3 regions of the Sphingomonas sp. Xoc002 genome follow, and region 1 is predicted to be linked to each of the others. Evidence: riboswitches for the same ligand, from Rfam matches in the RefSeq annotation. Region 1 holds a riboswitch; each other region holds the start of a gene.

Region 1 (5,418 bases):
GGTCCATCAGGTGCGCAGCCTGGTGCTGAACGACCGCGATGACGGCGAGCCGACCTGCGTCGTCCTGATCATCCAGGACGTCACCGCCCGTTATGAGGCGGAGGATCGGTTCGAACAGTCGTTCAACGCCAACCCGGCGCCCGCGATCATCTGTCGTCTGGCCGATCTGCGGTTCGTCAAGGTGAACCAGGGCTTTGTCGAGATGACCGGATTTCCGCGCGACCAGGTGCTGTGCCGGACCGTCTACGACATCGACGTGCTGCGCGGGGCCGAGCGGCTGGAGCTGGCGAAGGAGCGGCTGGCCGAGGGGCGGACCATTCCGCAGATGGAGGCGGAACTGGCGCTGCCGGGCGGCGGGACCAAGCTGGTCATCGTTGCGGGCCAGCCGATCGACATGGGGGACCAGCCCTGCATGTTGTTCACCTTCGCCGATCTGGAGCCGCGCCGAAAGGCCGAGTCGGCGCTGCGCCACAGCGAGGAGCGGTTCACCCGCACCTTCCAGATGGCGCCGGTGCCGATGGCGATCGGTGCGCGCGACGGCCATGTGCTGTGCGAGGTCAATGCCAGTTTCGCCGAGCTGACCGGATATGGCACGACCGAGATCATCGGGCGCTCGCTGGCCGATGTCGGGCTGTGGGCGAACGACGCGGCACAGGCCGAGATCGAGGCCGCGATCGACGACGGTCGCGACCTGCGCGGGGTCGAGGCGCGGATCGTCGCTAAGGACGGCGGGTGCAGCGACTGCCTGGTGTCGACCGAGCTGATCACGCTGGGCGGCGACACCTGCGTCCTCTGGGCGTTCCAGGACATCACCCAGCGCAAGGCGACCGAGCTGGAGCTGGTCGAGGCGATCGACGCGGTGATGAAGGACACCAGCTGGTTCAGTCGGTCGATCATGGACAAGCTGGCCCGGCTGCGCGCGCCGCAGGACGAACTGGGCGGCGCGAGCCTGGACGACCTGACCGCGCGCGAGCGTGAGGTGCTCGGCCTGATCTGTCGCGGGCTGGACGACAAGAGCATCGCGCGGGCGCTGGGCGTGTCGGGCAACACGGTGCGCAACCATGTCGCGCGCATCTACGCCAAGATCGGCGTCAACCGCCGCACCGCCGCCACCGCCTGGGCGCATGCGCGCGGCTTCGACGGCGAGGGTGCGCTTGGCCGACGGGAGGTGCCCGCATGAGCGACAAGAATTTCAGGAATCCGACCGATCGCGTGCGTCATGCCAAAGGGGCGGCACGCGAGACGATCGGGAAGCTGATCGGCGACGACGCCGCCATCAGCCAGGGGCGCAAGGAACAAGAGGCGGCGGCCCGCACCAAAAAGGCCGGTCCCGCCCAAGAACCGAAAGAACAGGAGTGAATATGGCTACGCATGTAACGCCCGGCTATGCGCCGGTGGAAGAGGGCGCGATCGTCCGCGCGACCCGTCGCATTTCGTGGGGCGCGATCTTTGCCGGTGTGGTGATCGCGGTTGCGGTCCAGCTGGTGATGGGCATCCTCGGCACCGGCATCGGCCTGTCGATGGTCGACCCGGTTCAGGGTTCGACGCCGGGCGCGGCGGGCTTCGGCATCGGGGCGGGCCTGTACTGGCTGATCACCACCGTCGTGGCGCTGGGCGCCGGTGGCTATGCCGCGGCGCGCGTGTCGGGCGTGACCGAGAAGTTCGATGCGCTGGTCCACGGTCTGGTCGTGTGGGGCGTCACCCTGCTCCTGACCATGTATCTGCTGACCTCGGCGGTCGGCGGGATCATCGGTGGCGCGTTCCGTACCGTCGGCGCGGTGGCGGGTGCCGCCGGTTCGACCGTGGGCGCGGCTGCTCCGAAGGTCGCGCAGGTCGCGGGCGTCGATCAGAATGACGTGCAGGCCGAAGCCGCCAAATATCTGACCGAAACGCCCGCCGATCCGGCGCAGATGACCCCGGAACAGGCGCAGAAGGAAGTCGCCAAGCAGCTGCCCGCCATGGCGCGCGGCGGTGCGGACGGCGCCCGGGCCGAAGCGCGCGTGGTCGACATCGTCGCCGCCCAGCGCAAGATCGGCCGCGACCAGGCCCAGGCCCAGGTGAATCAGGCCAAGGCCGAATTCGTCCAGACCAAGAACGAAGCCGTCGCCAAGGCCAAGCAGGCCGCCGATGCCGCCGCCGGCGCCGGTGCCAAGACCTCGTTCCTCCTGGTGCTCGCGCTGCTGGTCGGCGCCGGTGCCTCCGCCTTTGGCGCAACGGCGGCCAGCCGCCGTCGTCTGCGCTGAGTACCCGCGGCGGGCCAGCGTATCGGGCCCGCCGCACCCCCCTTTTTTCGAGGAGATCGTCATGACCAAGAAGATCGCTCTGGGTGCTACCCTGTTCGCCGTCCTGACCCTGTCGGCCTGCAACACCGTGAACGGCGCAGGCCGCGACCTGCGTTCGGCCGGTGCGGCCGTGTCCGACGCCTCGGGCCAGGACAAGCCGAAGAAGTAACGGGAAGGGCAGGGGCGATGCGTCCCTGCCCTTATTATATTCCTCCCCTGAAAGGGGCGGTGGCGCGCACAGCGCGTCGGAGGGGTGTCCCGCTATCGAGAGGGCGACACCCCTCCGTCAGGGCTTCGCCCTGCCACCTCCCCTGCCAGGGGAGGATTTCTTCATGGTTTCAGGCGGCACATCCGCCTCGACCAGTTCGACGACCTCGAACCGATACCCGACCCAGCCGCGCTGCCGCACCGCTTCCGCCATGGCGGCATCGTTCGCCACCGCCGCCTTGCGCGACTTGGCATGGCCCCAGAACACTTCGGTCCTGCCCCCGCCCAGATCGGCGACGATCCGCCAATAATGGGTGAAGGGCTGCGATGTCGGGCCTATCGTCTTCACATAGCCATCGGGCATCGTCGCGATCAGATAACGGTTCCTGCGTGCCATGCCGCCGCCATAGCGCAACGACGCCGCGACCTCATCCCGCTTGACGCCCTCCGTCGCCGCCGCGTAGCGATACGAGGCCGGAATGATCCGGCGATATGATCGCGCCGGTTCTCCCGACAAGGGAGATTAAAAGGGAACACGGTGAGGGGGCTTGGCTCCCCAAATCCGCGGCTGTCCCTGCAACTGTAAGCGGTGAGCGGCGATGCACGGATCGGCCATGGGCGATCCAGCCACTGGGGCAACCTGGGAAGGCGCATCCGTCCGCGACGACCCGTGAGCCAGGAGACCTGCCGGCGTCAGGTCGCTCATGCCCGGTCCAGGGGATGGTCGAGGCTAGGTCTGTTCCGACGAGCGACGCCATAAGTGGCGGAGGCGCATGGGTGGCCCTGTGGAATGCGGAAAACGGCGTGCCGCACGCAGGTCACCCGGCTGCCCGAAATCGGGCGGCAAGGCCTCGGCTTGTTCGCGACAAGACGCTATGGGCTTTGAAATGATATATCGTAACAGATTCGGACAGGTTCCTATGGTCCTGTGGGGTGGCGCGGCGCTTCTGCTGGGGGCGACGCAGGCAAGCGCGCAAAAGGCGGAGGAACAGGGGGGCGACGCCACCGTGCTGGTGATCGGCACGCGGGAGAAACAGGCGCTCGACACACCCAATGCCACCGGCAGTCGCCTGGGCCTGACGCCGATGGAGACGCCCGCCAGCATCGCATCGCTCGACGGCGGGACGATCCGCGCCCGCGGCGATGTGTCGATCGTCGAGGCGGAGACGCGCGCGCCCGGCCTGTCGAGCGTCGCCAATCCGGGCAATGGCGGCACGGCCTTGGCCGCGCGCGGCTTTTCGGGGCAGGGATCGGTGCTGCAACTGGTCGACGGCGTGCGGCTGTTCCCGGCGGCGGGGACGATCACCTTCCCGACCGATCCCTGGATGGTCGAGCGGATCGATGTGCTGGGCGGCCCTGCCTCGGTCCTCTACGGGCAGGGCGCGCTGGGCGGCGCGGTCAATGTCGTAATGCGCGCGCCCACCGCGCAGACCCATGGCCAGGCCGAGATCGGTTTTGGCGGGCAGGACAGTTTCCGCGCCGCCGCCGGGCTGGGCGGGCCGCTGACACCGACACTGGGTTACCGCGTGGATGCCAGCTATCGCCGGTCCGACGGCTATGTCGATCGGGGGCAGTCGGACAGCGTCGCGCTGTCGGGGACGTTGCGCTGGTCGCCGTCCGCGACACTGGCGGTGACGGTGCGCGGCGATCATGGCGACCAGCGGCCCATGCCCTATTTCGGCACCCCGCTGATCGACGGGCGGCTCGACCTTCGGGGGCGGGATCGCAACTATAATGTCGGCGACGGGCGGATGCGGTACCGCGACGACCGCGCCTCGATCCGGGTCGACTGGAGTCCCAGCAGCGCGGTCAGCCTGTCCAACATCGCCTATGTCCTGACCAGCGACCGTTTCTGGCGCAATCTGGAGAATTATTGCTGGGTCGGTGCGAGCGGCGCGTGCGCGGACGGATCGACGGGTATTCCGGCCACGATCCGGCGGAGCAGCAATTACGGCATCCGTCACGACCTGACCCAATGGGGCGATCAGGCCAGCGTGACGTGGCGCACGGGACTCGCGCCGGGCATCGCCAACGCGCTGGTCGTCGGGGTGGACGCCAATCTGGTCCGCTTCACCCATGAGAACGACTTCGGCTCGGTCGAGCAGATCGATGCGGTCGATCCCTTCGCCTTCGATCCCGGTCATTTCCTCGATACGCAGGGAATCGCCCCACGCTATCGCACCCGCACCACCGCACTGGCGGTGTTTGCCGAGGATCGGGTAACGCTCGGCCCGAAATGGTCGGTGGTCGGCGGCGTCCGTTACGAGGTGGACAATGTCCGTCGCTGGACCGTCGCCACGCCGGATCGCTTCGTGCTGGAAAAGACGTTCCGCAACGCGACGTGGCGCGCGGGGCTGGTCTATCAACCGGTGCCGACCCTGTCGCTCTATGCGCAATATGCCACGGGCGTCGATCCGCTGGGCACGCTGACCACCGTGTCGACCGGGCAGGTGCAGTATAGCAACGCGCGCGGGAACCAGGTCGAGGCGGGGGCCAAATGGCTGTTCGCGAGCGGACATGGCACCGCCACGCTGACGGCCTATCGCATCGTCAAGACCGGGTTGCTCGCCCAGCGCACGCTGGCGAGCCCCGTCGAGCAGGTCGGGCAACGATCGTCGCAGGGCGTCGAGGCGGCGGTGACGCTCGATCTGCCGCAGGGCTTCGGGATCGATGCAAACGGCACGCTGCTCGATGCGCGGTTCGACGATTTCCGCTCCGGCGGCGTGGATTATAGCGGCCGCACCCCGCCGAACGTGCCCGAGGCGCTGGCCAATCTCTGGCTGCGCTGGGATGCCACGGCCAAGCTACAGGCGCGCGCCGGGCTGCGTTATGTCGGGCGTCGCTTTTCGGACAATGGCGAGGCGTTCCGCATCCCCGGCTATGCGACGGTGGACACGACCTTGTCCTATGCGCTGACGCCGCATCTGGC
Region 2 (5,418 bases), 1.0 Mb from region 1:
CCTTGGCGACACCCTCCGGCCCGGCGAGGTCCGCCTTGGTCAACAGGACGATATCGGCGCAGGCCAGCTGGTCCTCGAAAACCTCCGACAGTGGCGTTTCATGGTCGAGGCTGGGGTCGGCGGCGCGCTGCGCCTCGACCGCGTCGAGATCGGGGGCGAAGCGCCCCGCAGCCACCGCCTCGGCATCGGCCAGCGCCACCACGCCGTCGACGGTGATGCGCGAGCGGATGGCGGGCCAGTCGAACGCCTTGAGCAACGGCTTGGGCAGCGCCAGACCCGAGGTCTCGATCAGGATGTGATCGGGACGCGGCTCCATCGCCAGCAGCTTCTCGACCGTGGGAATGAAGTCGTCGGCGACGGTGCAGCAGATGCAGCCGTTTGCCAGCTCGACGATATTCTCCGCCGGGCAATCGGGGATCGCGCAGGACTGGAGGATGTCGCCGTCGACGCCCAACGTGCCGAATTCGTTGACCACCACCGCCAGGCGACGGCCGCCGGCGTTGCGGATCAGATGGCTGATAAGCGTGGTCTTGCCCGCGCCCAGAAAGCCGGTAACGATGGTGACGGGGACCTTGGAAAGGTCACGCATGGTAATTCTCCGACGCGCCGGACGAGCGAGCGCGGACACGGGGCCGATCGCCGGAGCGGTGACGGACGGGCGCGCGACATGCGTCCACCCCGCTGAACCGGCGACCGATGCGGCCCCGGCCGCATGGCTTCGTCGCTCCCCGACGGAGAACCGTGCCCCAACCACCCCCTGGGTCCAGGCAAGAGCGACCATGACGCCGGCAGGTCTCCTGGCTCGCGGGTCAAAGCGAAGGGATGCGCCTTCCCGGATCGCTCCAGTGGCCGTGCCTCGAATGGGCACCAGCATCGCTCGCTCACCGCTTACAGTTGCAGGGACAGCCGGGGATTTGCACCCCATTCCCGTTTGAAGCCCTTGCGGGCACCGGCGCGATCTTCGGACGGCTTATCACCCTCCGATCAGCGGCATTTATCCCGCCGCGCCGGGCTTGGCAATTCGCGCCTCCATCGCCGCGAACCCGCGCCAGCGATAAAGGAGGAAGCTCGCGCCCCAGCAGACCACGAACAGCCCGACGATGGCGAAACCCAGCACGTTGAAATGCTCGGCCAGCGCGCCCGCATAGCGGAACGGCCCCGCCGTCCAGCCGAACCGCTCGGCGAGCAAGGCGGTCGCCTGGATGCCGCCGATCACCAGCGCAACCAGTGCAGACACCAGAGTGATCGTCATGTTGTAGTAGAGCTTACGCAGCGGATGGACGAACGCCCACTCATAGGCGCCCAGCATCACCAGCCCGTCGGCGGTGTCGATCAACGCCATGCCGACCGCGAACAGCACCGGGAATACCAGGATCGTCGCCAGCGACACGCCGTCCGCCGCGTGCGAACCCGACAGGCCCAGGATCGCCACCTCTGTCGCGGTGTCGAAGCCCAGCCCGAACAGGAACCCCAGCGGCGCCATGTGCCAGCTGCGCCGGATCAGCCGGAAGAGCGGCCGGAACAGACGCGACAAAGGCCCCTGCCCCGAAAACATCATGTCGGCATCGGCCGCCGCCATCGGCTCGCCGCGTGCGACCCGGCGGAAACGGGTCCAGACATCGCGCAGGATGATCAGGTTCATGATCGCGATGGCGAACAGGAAACTCGCCGAGACGATGGTGGCGATGGTCCCGCCGCTCTGGCCGAACGCCTCGAAGTCGGACAGGGTGCTGGCGGCCAGCGCCACGGTGGTCGCGGCGATCAGGACGATGGCGGAATGGCCGAGCGCGAACCACAGGCCGACCGCGATCGGCCGCTGGCCGTCCTGCATCAGCTTGCGCGTGACATTGTCGATGGCGGCGATGTGATCGGCATCGACCGCATGGCGCAGCCCCAGGCTGTAGGCGAGCAAAGCCGTGCCCAGCATCAGGCTGTTGCCCGCAAAGACGCTGAGCGCCCAACCCCAGACGGCGATATTCACGACGATCAGCGCGCTCATCAACAGGGTGACGCGACGCTTCAACGATGGTCGGGCGGAAACTTCGGACATGGGCGGATCATGCCTTAACGGCGCCGTTGCGACTCAGGCCGACCTTCCGCTGTCGCGGTCGTCCCCCACCTTCGACGGGCGCACGCCGGGCCGGGTTCCGATTCAGGTTTGCCCTATGGCGTCGCTCGCATGATACAATATATCCTGGCCATGACCATCCCCTGGATCGCGGCAAGAGCGACTCGCATCGGCAGGTCTCCTGGCTTGCGGGTCGAAGCGTCGGCAATGCGGCCTTCCCGGATCGCTCCAGTGGCTGTTCCCTGTTGCAGGAACCGGCATCACGCGCTCACCGCTTACAGTTGCAGGGACAGCTATGGATTTGCACCATATTCCCGTTTGAAGCCCCGAGGGGCACCGATGCGATATTCCGGCGGCATGGCTGAAAGCCTTTGCCGGTCGGCATAGGGATAGTCTGCGCCGGACAGAGGCGCAAACGGCTTTATCCCGGCGCGCGGTCAGCCTAATCGAAGCGCATGGTGGTTTGGAAAGCGATGCGCCGATGGACACCGGCAGCGGCCTGCCTGGTCGCGGCCTGTTCGGGTGGCAATTACCGGCCGGTCAGCGATTTTCCGGTGCGGATCGGCAAGCCCTATACGGTGCGGGGCATCACCTATGTCCCCGCCGAGGACACGACTTATGACATGCTCGGCTATGCCAGCTGGTATGGCGGCGAATCGGGCAAGCGCACCGCCAACGGCGAACGTTTCCGTCCCGGCTGGGCGACGGCCGCGCATACCACCCTGCCCCTGCCCAGCTATGTCGAGGTGACGGCGCTGGATACCGGGCGGCGGATCATCGTGCGGGTCAATGATCGCGGGCCGTTCGCGGGATCGTCGCGGATCATCGACCTGTCGCGCGGCGCCGCCGAACAACTCGGCCTGCGCGCGGTCGGCAAGGCGGCGGTGCGGGTGCGCGTCGTCGAGCCGGACGAAAAGGACCGCGAACGCCTGCGCCACGGCAAGGCGGCGCGGCCATTGCCTCCGGTGTCGGATGCGGTACGAGCGAATTTGCTGTCGCAAATCGCGGCGGCGGGGATGGCGGTTCGGTAGAGGCGGCGGCTTTCGCCCACTGGCGGACACTCAGCGACGCCGGGCTTGGGCAAGCTTACGCAAGAGAGAGACGACCAGGGCGGCAGGTATTCCACCAGCAACACATCCAGCTGCGATTGGAATGGCGCTCATGACAAGCATCACAAGAGCCATGCCTGCGTCCTGCCACGAGCCTATGTACCACGGCTGCATCAGGAGAATAGCGAGGGCGTAGGCGACCAAGAACGGGCTGCGAAACATTGGCTCACGTCCAAGTGCAGCAGCGATGATTACCCACGTTGCGGTGATTATCGCTCCGAGAGGAAGCATGAGCAAGCCGACCACGTCCATACCTCATCATAGTCAGCCCCTGAACGGATAACCAGTTGGTCTGATGGTCGGCCGACGACCGCTATCGCCCACTTGCGGACATTCGCTAATAGCAGCATGCTGCCTCGATGAGCCGCCTCTATCCCGCGCGTCGCATTCCGCAGGGAATGATCCTCATCGGCTCCGTATTCGTCATGTTCTCATTGGCTGTGGGCATCGCCCACTATGGCCTCGGCGTCCCTGTCTACGACAGGAACACAGGTGAACCTTCGTCTGATACGACGATTGGTCTATTGCTTGCTTTCTTCGCGGGCGTGGGTCTTCTAATCGCGCTGCTAGGCCGCTCAATTCTCCGTGCAGGAGCCCGCCATAGGGTCGCCAGATTATAAGCGGGGAACGTCCGCTCCCCACCAATAGCCGCCATTCAGCTTGGATCGCTTTGGTCCGCTGTGAAGCCAAACCTCCCGCGCTTCACTCCACGGTGAAAGCAGAAAACGCCAGAAACGAAAAAAGCGGGCTTTCGCCCGCTTCGTCCTCGTCCACCGATGTCAGTAGAAGATTGGTCGGGGCGACAGGATTCGAACCTGCGACCCCCACACCCCCAGTGTGATGCGCTACCAGGCTGCGCTACGCCCCGACCGAGCGGCGGCCTCTAGGCGGGTTTTCTTCGCGATGCAAGCCTTGATGTTGCGATACTGCCGACACCACATCCGCCTCTCCATTGCGCCTGTCCGCCTGCGATGGTAGCGGGCAGGCTATCCGACATGGGGGCTTGTCGATCGTCAACGGTCGGCCGGTACCCGTGCCCATTCAGCATAGACGGGTCCGAATGTTCATTCCCATCACCGCCCCAGTCGCCGCGATGGCAGCCGCATCCGGCGCCGCCGCATCGAGCGGAGCCGCCTCGTTCCTCAGCCTCGCGCCGCTGCTCCTCGTCTTCGTCGTGTTCTATTTCCTGATGATCCGCCCGCAGCAGCGCCGGATGAAGACGCTGCAGGCGTCGATCGAGGCGGTCAAGAAGGGCGATCAGGTCACCACGGCGGGCGGCATCGTCGGCAAGGTGACCCGCGTCGAGGATCAGCTGGTCGAGGTCGAGATCGCGCCCAACGTCCGCGTCCGCGTGGTCAAGGCGACGCTGACCGACGTGCTCGACCCCACCGCCAAGCCCGCGAACGACTGATCCGATGCTGGATTTCCCCCGCTGGAAGGTCGCTTCCATCGTCGCATTGCTGGCCGCTTTGTGCCTGCTGGCGATCCCGAGCTTTCTGCCTGAGAGCGTCACGAACAGCTGGGGGGCGATCCCGCATCCCCGCGTGAACAAGGGCCTCGATCTGGCGGGCGGCAGCTATCTGCTGCTGGAGGCGGACACCGGCGATCTGGCCAATACCCGGCTGGAGACGATGCGCGACCAGGTCGCGGCCGAGATGCGGCGCGGCAATCCGCGGATCGATATCGGTGACATCTCGGTGCGCGGCGGACAGCTCAGCTTCATGCTGCGCGATCCGGCCCAGGTCGACGCGGCGCGCGAGCGGCTGCTGTCGATCACCGGCGGCGGGGCGGGCATGACCGGCCAGCGCGAATGGGACATCCAGGTCGTCGACACCTCGCGCTTCGTGCTGAAGCCGACCCAGGCGGGCCTGACCCAGGCGGTCGACACCGCCATGAAGACCGCGACCGAGGTCGTGCGTCGCCGTATCGACGCGCTGGGCACCAAGGAACCGACGATCCTGCAACAGGGCAGCAACCGCATCGTGGTGCAGGTGCCCGGCCTGCAGGATCCGCAACAGCTCAAGGACCTGATCGGCAAGACCGCCAAGCTGGAATTCAAGCTGGTCGACACCACGGCCAACCCGGTCGAGGTGGCCAAGGGCAATGCGCCCGCGGGCAGCCAGGTCCTGCCCTATCCGGGCAATCCGCTGGGTGCGCCGGTGATCGCGGTCAAGCGGCCGGTCATCATCTCGGGCGACCAGCTGATCGACGCGCAACAGGCCTTCGACCAGCAGACCAACG
Region 3 (5,418 bases), 1.1 Mb from region 1:
CCCGACGCCGCGATGATCGTACTGGCGGGGTCGAAGGCGACCATCGCCGACCTGGCCTTTATCCGCGAGCAGGGTTGGGACATCGACATCGCCGCGCATGTCCGGCGCGGGCGGCCGGTGCTGGGCTTGTGCGGCGGATATCAGATGCTGGGTCGCTCGGTCGCCGACCCGGACGGGATCGAAGGGCCTGCGGGATCTGTCGCAGGGCTGGGGCTGCTCGACGTGGAGACCGTACTCACCGGCGAGAAGACCGTGCGGCCGGTGACGGGCGAGGCGCTGGGCGCGTCCTTTTCGGGTTATGAAATCCATCTCGGGCGCACCAGCGGCCCCGATACGGCACGGCCGGTCGGCCATCTCGCCGATGGCCGGGCGGAGGGGGCGATCCGCGCCGATGGGCTGGTCGCGGGCAGCTATGTCCATGGCCTGCTTGGGCAGGCGGGGCAGCGCGCGGCGTGGCTGGCGCGGATCGGCGTGGCGGGGCAGGGGCCGGATCACCGCGCCGATGTCGATGCTGCGCTCGACGCCATCGCCGCCGTGCTGGAGGCGCATGTCGATTGCGACGCGCTGCTGCGGATCGCTCAGGGCAGGGCGTAAAGGACGGCGGCGAGGAGCAGCGCGGTTTCGGTCAGCTCGATCCCTGCGCCATGCACGTCGCCCGTCACCCCGCCCAGCTTGCGCCCGAACCAGAGCGACAGCGCCAGGATGATGAGCGGCGCGGTCGCGACCGGCGGATAGAACAGGCCCAGCGCAAGGGCTGCGAGTATCCAGCCGATCATGTCGACCGGCCGCACCGCCCGTGCGACCATCGCGCCCAGTCCTCCGGGACGAAGCGGCGCCAACAGTCGCGCCCAGACCAGCGGGCCGACCCGCGCCGCCGCCGGGATCAGCGCGACGATCGGCCATGCCTCGCGGGGCAAGGCATGGAGCAGCACCAGCTTGGCGAGCAACTGCATCGCCAGCGCGACCACACCGAAGCTGCCGATATGCGGATCGGCCATCACCGCCAGCAACCGCGAGCGATCGCCATGCGCCGCGCCCAGCCCGTCGGACAGGTCGGCCAGCCCGTCCAGATGCAGCGCCCCCGTCGTCCAGACCCAGGCGATGAGTGCCGCCAGCGCGCCCGTCCACGGGTCGATGCGCGCGCCCAGCCAGCCTGCGCCCGCGACGATGATTCCGATGACCAGCCCCGCCACCGGGTATAGCCGGATGGCGCGTGCGAAATCCGCTTCGTCTGCCTCGACGCGCGGCATGGGCAAGCGGGTCAGGAAGCCCAGCGCGACGATCAGTGCCTTCATGCGGTCGCCAGCCCCGTCACCTGCGCGCTGCGGGGCGTGCCGTCCCACACTTCCAGCGTGACCAGCGCGGCATAGGGCAGCGCGAACGACCATGTCGCGCGCAGGTCGAACCCGCACAGGACATGCAGCGCTGCGCGGATCGCGCCGCCATGGGTGACGACCAGGGTCGGCTCGGGGGACAGATCGGCGATGGCCCCTCGCACGCGGGCGACCATATCGGACCAACGCTCGCCACCCGGTGGCGGGGCGACATCGGGATCGTCCCAGAAGCGGGCCAGCCCCTCCGGGTCGATGTCCCCCGCCGCCAGCCCGTCCCAGTCCCCGAAATCCAGTTCCCGCCAGCGCGGATCGACCTCGGCCGGCCCGATCGCCTCGGCACAGACGCGCGCGCGCGACAGGTCGGAGGCGATGCGGCGGGTGACGTCCAACCCGCTCGCCCGCGCGACACAGGCCGCGATGCCCCCGGCGGTGGCCGGGCTGTCGGTGCGGCCCAGCATCCGCCCCGTCAGTTCGGGCTCGCCGTGACGGAGCAGATGCAGGCGAAAGCCGGTCACGCGCCCGCGATGCCCGCCTCGGCAAAGGTCGCCATGCCGTCATGCGCCGCGATCGCGGAACGGATGACCTGCACCGCGACCGCCGCGCCGCTCGCCTCGCCCAGCCGCATGCCCAGCGACAGGATCGGCTCCAGCCCCAGCCGGGCGAGCAGCAGGACATGGCCTGGCTCGGCCGAACAATGGCCCGACAGGCAATGCGCGCTGATCGCCGGATTGGCATGGGCCAGCGGTGCGACGGCGGCGGTGCCGATGAAACCGTCGAGCACGACTGGGATGCGCTTGTGCCGGGCGGCCAGCACCGCGCCTGCCATTGCCGCGATCTCGCGCCCGCCCAGGCGGCGCAGGATCTCGAAGGCGCTGGTCAGATGTTCGCGGTGTAGCGCAAGGCCCTCTGCCACCACCGCCGCCTTGCGCTGAACGCCCTGCGCATCGACCCCCGTGCCCGGCCCGACCCACAGGGCCGGGCCGCCCCCGAAACTGGCGGCGGCGAGCGCGGCGGCGGCGGTGCTGTTGCCGATCCCCATCTCGCCCAGCACGAGCAGGTCGGCATCGCCCACCGCCTCGGCCCCGGCGGACAGCGCGTTCAGGCACTCTTCCTCGGTCATCGCGGGGGCGGCCGTGAAGTCGGCGGTCGGTCGGTCGAGGTCGAGCGGCACCACGGCCAGTTCCAGCCCAGCCGCCGCCGCCAGCGCGTTGATCGCGGCCCCGCCGGCGGCGAAATTGGCGACCATCAGCTCCGTCACCTCGGCCGGAAAGGCACTGACCCCGCGGGCGGTGACACCGTGATTGCCCGCGAAGATGACCGCGCGGCCGCGCTCGATCCGGGGCCGCTCGACGCCCTGCCATCCGGCGAGGAAGATCGCGATATCCTCCAGGCGGCCCAGCGAGCCCGGCGGCTTGGTCAACTGGCCTTGTCGCGCGGTGGCGGCGGCGCGGGCCTGGTCGTCGGGCCGGGGCAGGGTGGCGAGTGCCGTCTCGAACGCGGCGATGTCGGGAAAAGCGGTCATTCGACGACATATCCTTCGGGGGGCGTGCGGGTCAGGAAATGGCCTTTCACCCCTTGCGGCCATTGCTTGTAGGGCACCTGTCCCCAGTCGCTGTCGGCATAGGCGCGGGCATAGTCCAATATGGCGCGCGCGGCGTCGTCATCGGGGGTGAACTTGCCCATGACGTATCCGACCTTGCCGGGGCAGCGCAGATGGACGGTGCAGAAGGACTGGCAGGCGAAGAGACAGGGCATCTCCTCGACCGCGATATGCGTATAGGCGGGGTCGGACGCCTGCACCCGGCGCAACGCCTCGACCAGCAGCGCGCCGCCGCGCTGGCCCTGGTCGTTTTCGCGCGCCTCGGCGGACAGGCGGCAGGTGTTGCAGGCGACCACGGCGGGGCCGTTCGCGGCGGGCTTCAGCATGAAAAGGGCTCGTACATCGGGCAAGTCTCCAAAGGCGCTGTCGCCGCGCGAGGGGAAAGCCCCGTTCCGTCCGGTACACCCTGACCAGCCGAAGGACGACCACGACGGGCAGGTCTCCTGGCTCGCGGGTCGGGGCCGGTCCGCCGCCTTCTCGGAGATTACCCCAATGGCGTCGTGGCGGGCGGCTCGCCGCTTACAGTTGCAGGGGCAGCCGGGGTGTCGCACCCCATTCCCTTTTCATCCTCTTTCAAGGAACCTGTCGCGAGGGCGGCGATAGGCGGGCAGGGGCCGGGTGGCAAGCACTGTGCCCTCGTCCGTCGGCGTCGCGGTGACTATATGGGTGGAACCCCTGACCCCATCGGTGAGTCCCTGCCGCATGACCCAGAACGCCACCACCCGCACCGAAACCGACTCGATCGGCCCCATCCAAGTCCCCGCCAGCGCCTATTGGGGCGCGCAGACCGAGCGCAGCCTGGAGAATTTCCCCTTCGGCGCGCGCGAGCAGATGCCGATCGGCATCGTCCATGCGCTTGCCATCGTGAAGAAGGCGGCGGCGCGGATCAATCGCGGCCATGGCCTGACGGCGGACAAGGCCGATGCGATCGAGGCGGCGGCGCAGGAGGTGATCGACGGGCGCCATGACGAGCAGTTCCCGCTCGTCATCTGGCAGACCGGCTCCGGCACCCAGTCCAACATGAACGCGAACGAGGTGATTGCGGGCCGCGCCAACGAGATGCTGACCGGTACGCGTGGCGGCAAGTCGCCGGTCCACCCCAATGACGATGTGAATCGCGGCCAGTCCTCCAACGACACGTTCCCGACCGCACTCCACGTCGCCGCCGCGATTGCCGTGACGAGGCAGCTTTTCCCCGCGCTCGACCGGCTCCATGCCGCGCTGGAGGCTAAGGCGAAGGACTGGGATTCGATCGTCAAGATCGGCCGCACCCATTTGCAGGACGCGACCCCGCTGACCCTGGGCCAGGAATTTTCGGGCTATGTGCAGCAACTCGCCAATGCCCGCGACCGGATCGAGGGGACGCTCCACCGCAATATCCTGCCGCTCGCGCAGGGAGGGACGGCGGTCGGCACCGGGCTGAACGCGCCGAACGGCTTTGCCGAGGCGATCGCGGCGGAGATCGCCGAGGCGACCGGTCTCGATTTCGTGACCGCGCCCAACAAGTTCGAGGCGCTGGCGAGCAATGACGGGCTGGTCGACCTGCATGGGACGCTGAATGTCCTGGCGGTGGCGCTGACCAAGATCGCCAACGACATCCGTTTGCTGGGCTCCGGCCCGCGCTCGGGGCTGGGCGAGCTGGAACTGCCCGCCAACGAGCCGGGCAGTTCGATCATGCCGGGCAAGGTCAATCCGACCCAGTGCGAGATGCTGACCATGGTCGCCGCGCAGGTGATCGGCAACAATGCCGCCGTCACGGTCGGCGGGCTTCAGGGGCATCTGGAACTGAACGTCTTCAAGCCGCTAATCGGGTCGAACGTGCTGCGCTCGATCCACTTGCTGTCGGTCGGCATGGAGAGTTTCGCCGAGCGGACGGTCGAGGGGATGACGGTCAATCGCGACCGGATCACCGAGTTGCTCGACCGCTCGCTGATGCTGGTGACGGCGCTGGCGCCCGAGATCGGTTACGACAACGCCGCCAAGATCGCCAAGCACGCGCACCAGAAGGGGCAGACGCTGAAGGAGGCCGGGCTGGAACTGGGCCTGGTCGACGAGGCGACCTTCGATCGGGTGGTGCGGCCGGAGTTGATGCTGGGACGGTGAGGTCGAGGCCCGAGGGAATCACCCCCGATCCCACCCCTTCGCCGGATAGGCAGGCAAGGCGATCCGATACCGGATCGCCGCCCCGCGCAGCACGAACCCGGCCAGCGCCGCGATCGGCCCGGCGCCCGGCACCCCCAGCTGCATCAGGATCACATAGCTGGTCGAGGATAGCGCCGCCGCCGTCACGTACAGCTCCGGCCGCATCAGGATCGACGGTTCGCCCGCGATCACGTCGCGGATGATGCCGCCGACACAGGCCGACACCACGCCCAGCATCGCCGCCGGGATGGGGGTAATGCCATAGCCGCTCGCCTTGGCCGCGCCGTACACGGCATAGGCCGCCAGCCCCACCGCGTCGAACCAGTCGAGCGCGCTGCCCCG

The links. Region 1 has a riboswitch for cobalamin ahead of ACQR50_RS00815 (TonB-dependent receptor). Riboswitches for the same ligand answer to the same signal wherever they lie in the genome.
Region 2: linked by a shared signal. The riboswitch ahead of ACQR50_RS13585 (HoxN/HupN/NixA family nickel/cobalt transporter) and the one ahead of ACQR50_RS00815 (TonB-dependent receptor) in region 1 are both predicted to bind cobalamin.
Region 3: linked by a shared signal. The riboswitch ahead of ACQR50_RS13475 (DUF1636 domain-containing protein) and the one ahead of ACQR50_RS00815 (TonB-dependent receptor) in region 1 are both predicted to bind cobalamin.

The regions. Positions count from the first base shown of each region.
Region 1 covers NZ_CP191175.1:155,829-161,246, forward strand. Annotated here, with positions in the region: gene ACQR50_RS00790 (PAS domain S-box protein) at 1-1,180, shown strand, start outside; gene ACQR50_RS00795 (hypothetical protein) at 1,177-1,359, shown strand; gene ACQR50_RS00800 (hypothetical protein) at 1,362-2,243, shown strand; gene ACQR50_RS00805 (entericidin A/B family lipoprotein) at 2,305-2,451, shown strand; gene ACQR50_RS00810 (hypothetical protein) at 2,569-2,886, opposite strand; cobalamin riboswitch at 2,975-3,195, shown strand; gene ACQR50_RS00815 (TonB-dependent receptor) at 3,410-5,418, shown strand, end outside.
Region 2 covers NZ_CP191175.1:2,979,668-2,985,085, forward strand. Annotated here, with positions in the region: gene cobW (cobalamin biosynthesis protein CobW) at 1-589, opposite strand, end outside; cobalamin riboswitch at 771-969, opposite strand; gene ACQR50_RS13585 (HoxN/HupN/NixA family nickel/cobalt transporter) at 995-2,050, opposite strand; cobalamin riboswitch at 2,223-2,424, opposite strand; gene ACQR50_RS13590 (septal ring lytic transglycosylase RlpA family protein) at 2,524-3,099, shown strand; gene ACQR50_RS13595 (hypothetical protein) at 3,537-3,797, shown strand; tRNA gene ACQR50_RS13600 (tRNA-Pro) at 3,969-4,045, opposite strand; gene yajC (preprotein translocase subunit YajC) at 4,271-4,588, shown strand; gene secD (protein translocase subunit SecD) at 4,593-5,418, shown strand, end outside.
Region 3 covers NZ_CP191175.1:2,957,195-2,962,612, reverse strand. Annotated here, with positions in the region: gene ACQR50_RS13495 (cobyric acid synthase) at 1-594, shown strand, start outside; gene cobS (adenosylcobinamide-GDP ribazoletransferase) at 579-1,295, opposite strand; gene ACQR50_RS13485 (histidine phosphatase family protein) at 1,292-1,849, opposite strand; gene cobT (nicotinate-nucleotide--dimethylbenzimidazole phosphoribosyltransferase) at 1,846-2,856, opposite strand; gene ACQR50_RS13475 (DUF1636 domain-containing protein) at 2,853-3,260, opposite strand; cobalamin riboswitch at 3,351-3,535, opposite strand; gene fumC (class II fumarate hydratase) at 3,637-5,037, shown strand; gene ACQR50_RS13465 (trimeric intracellular cation channel family protein) at 5,056-5,418, opposite strand, start outside.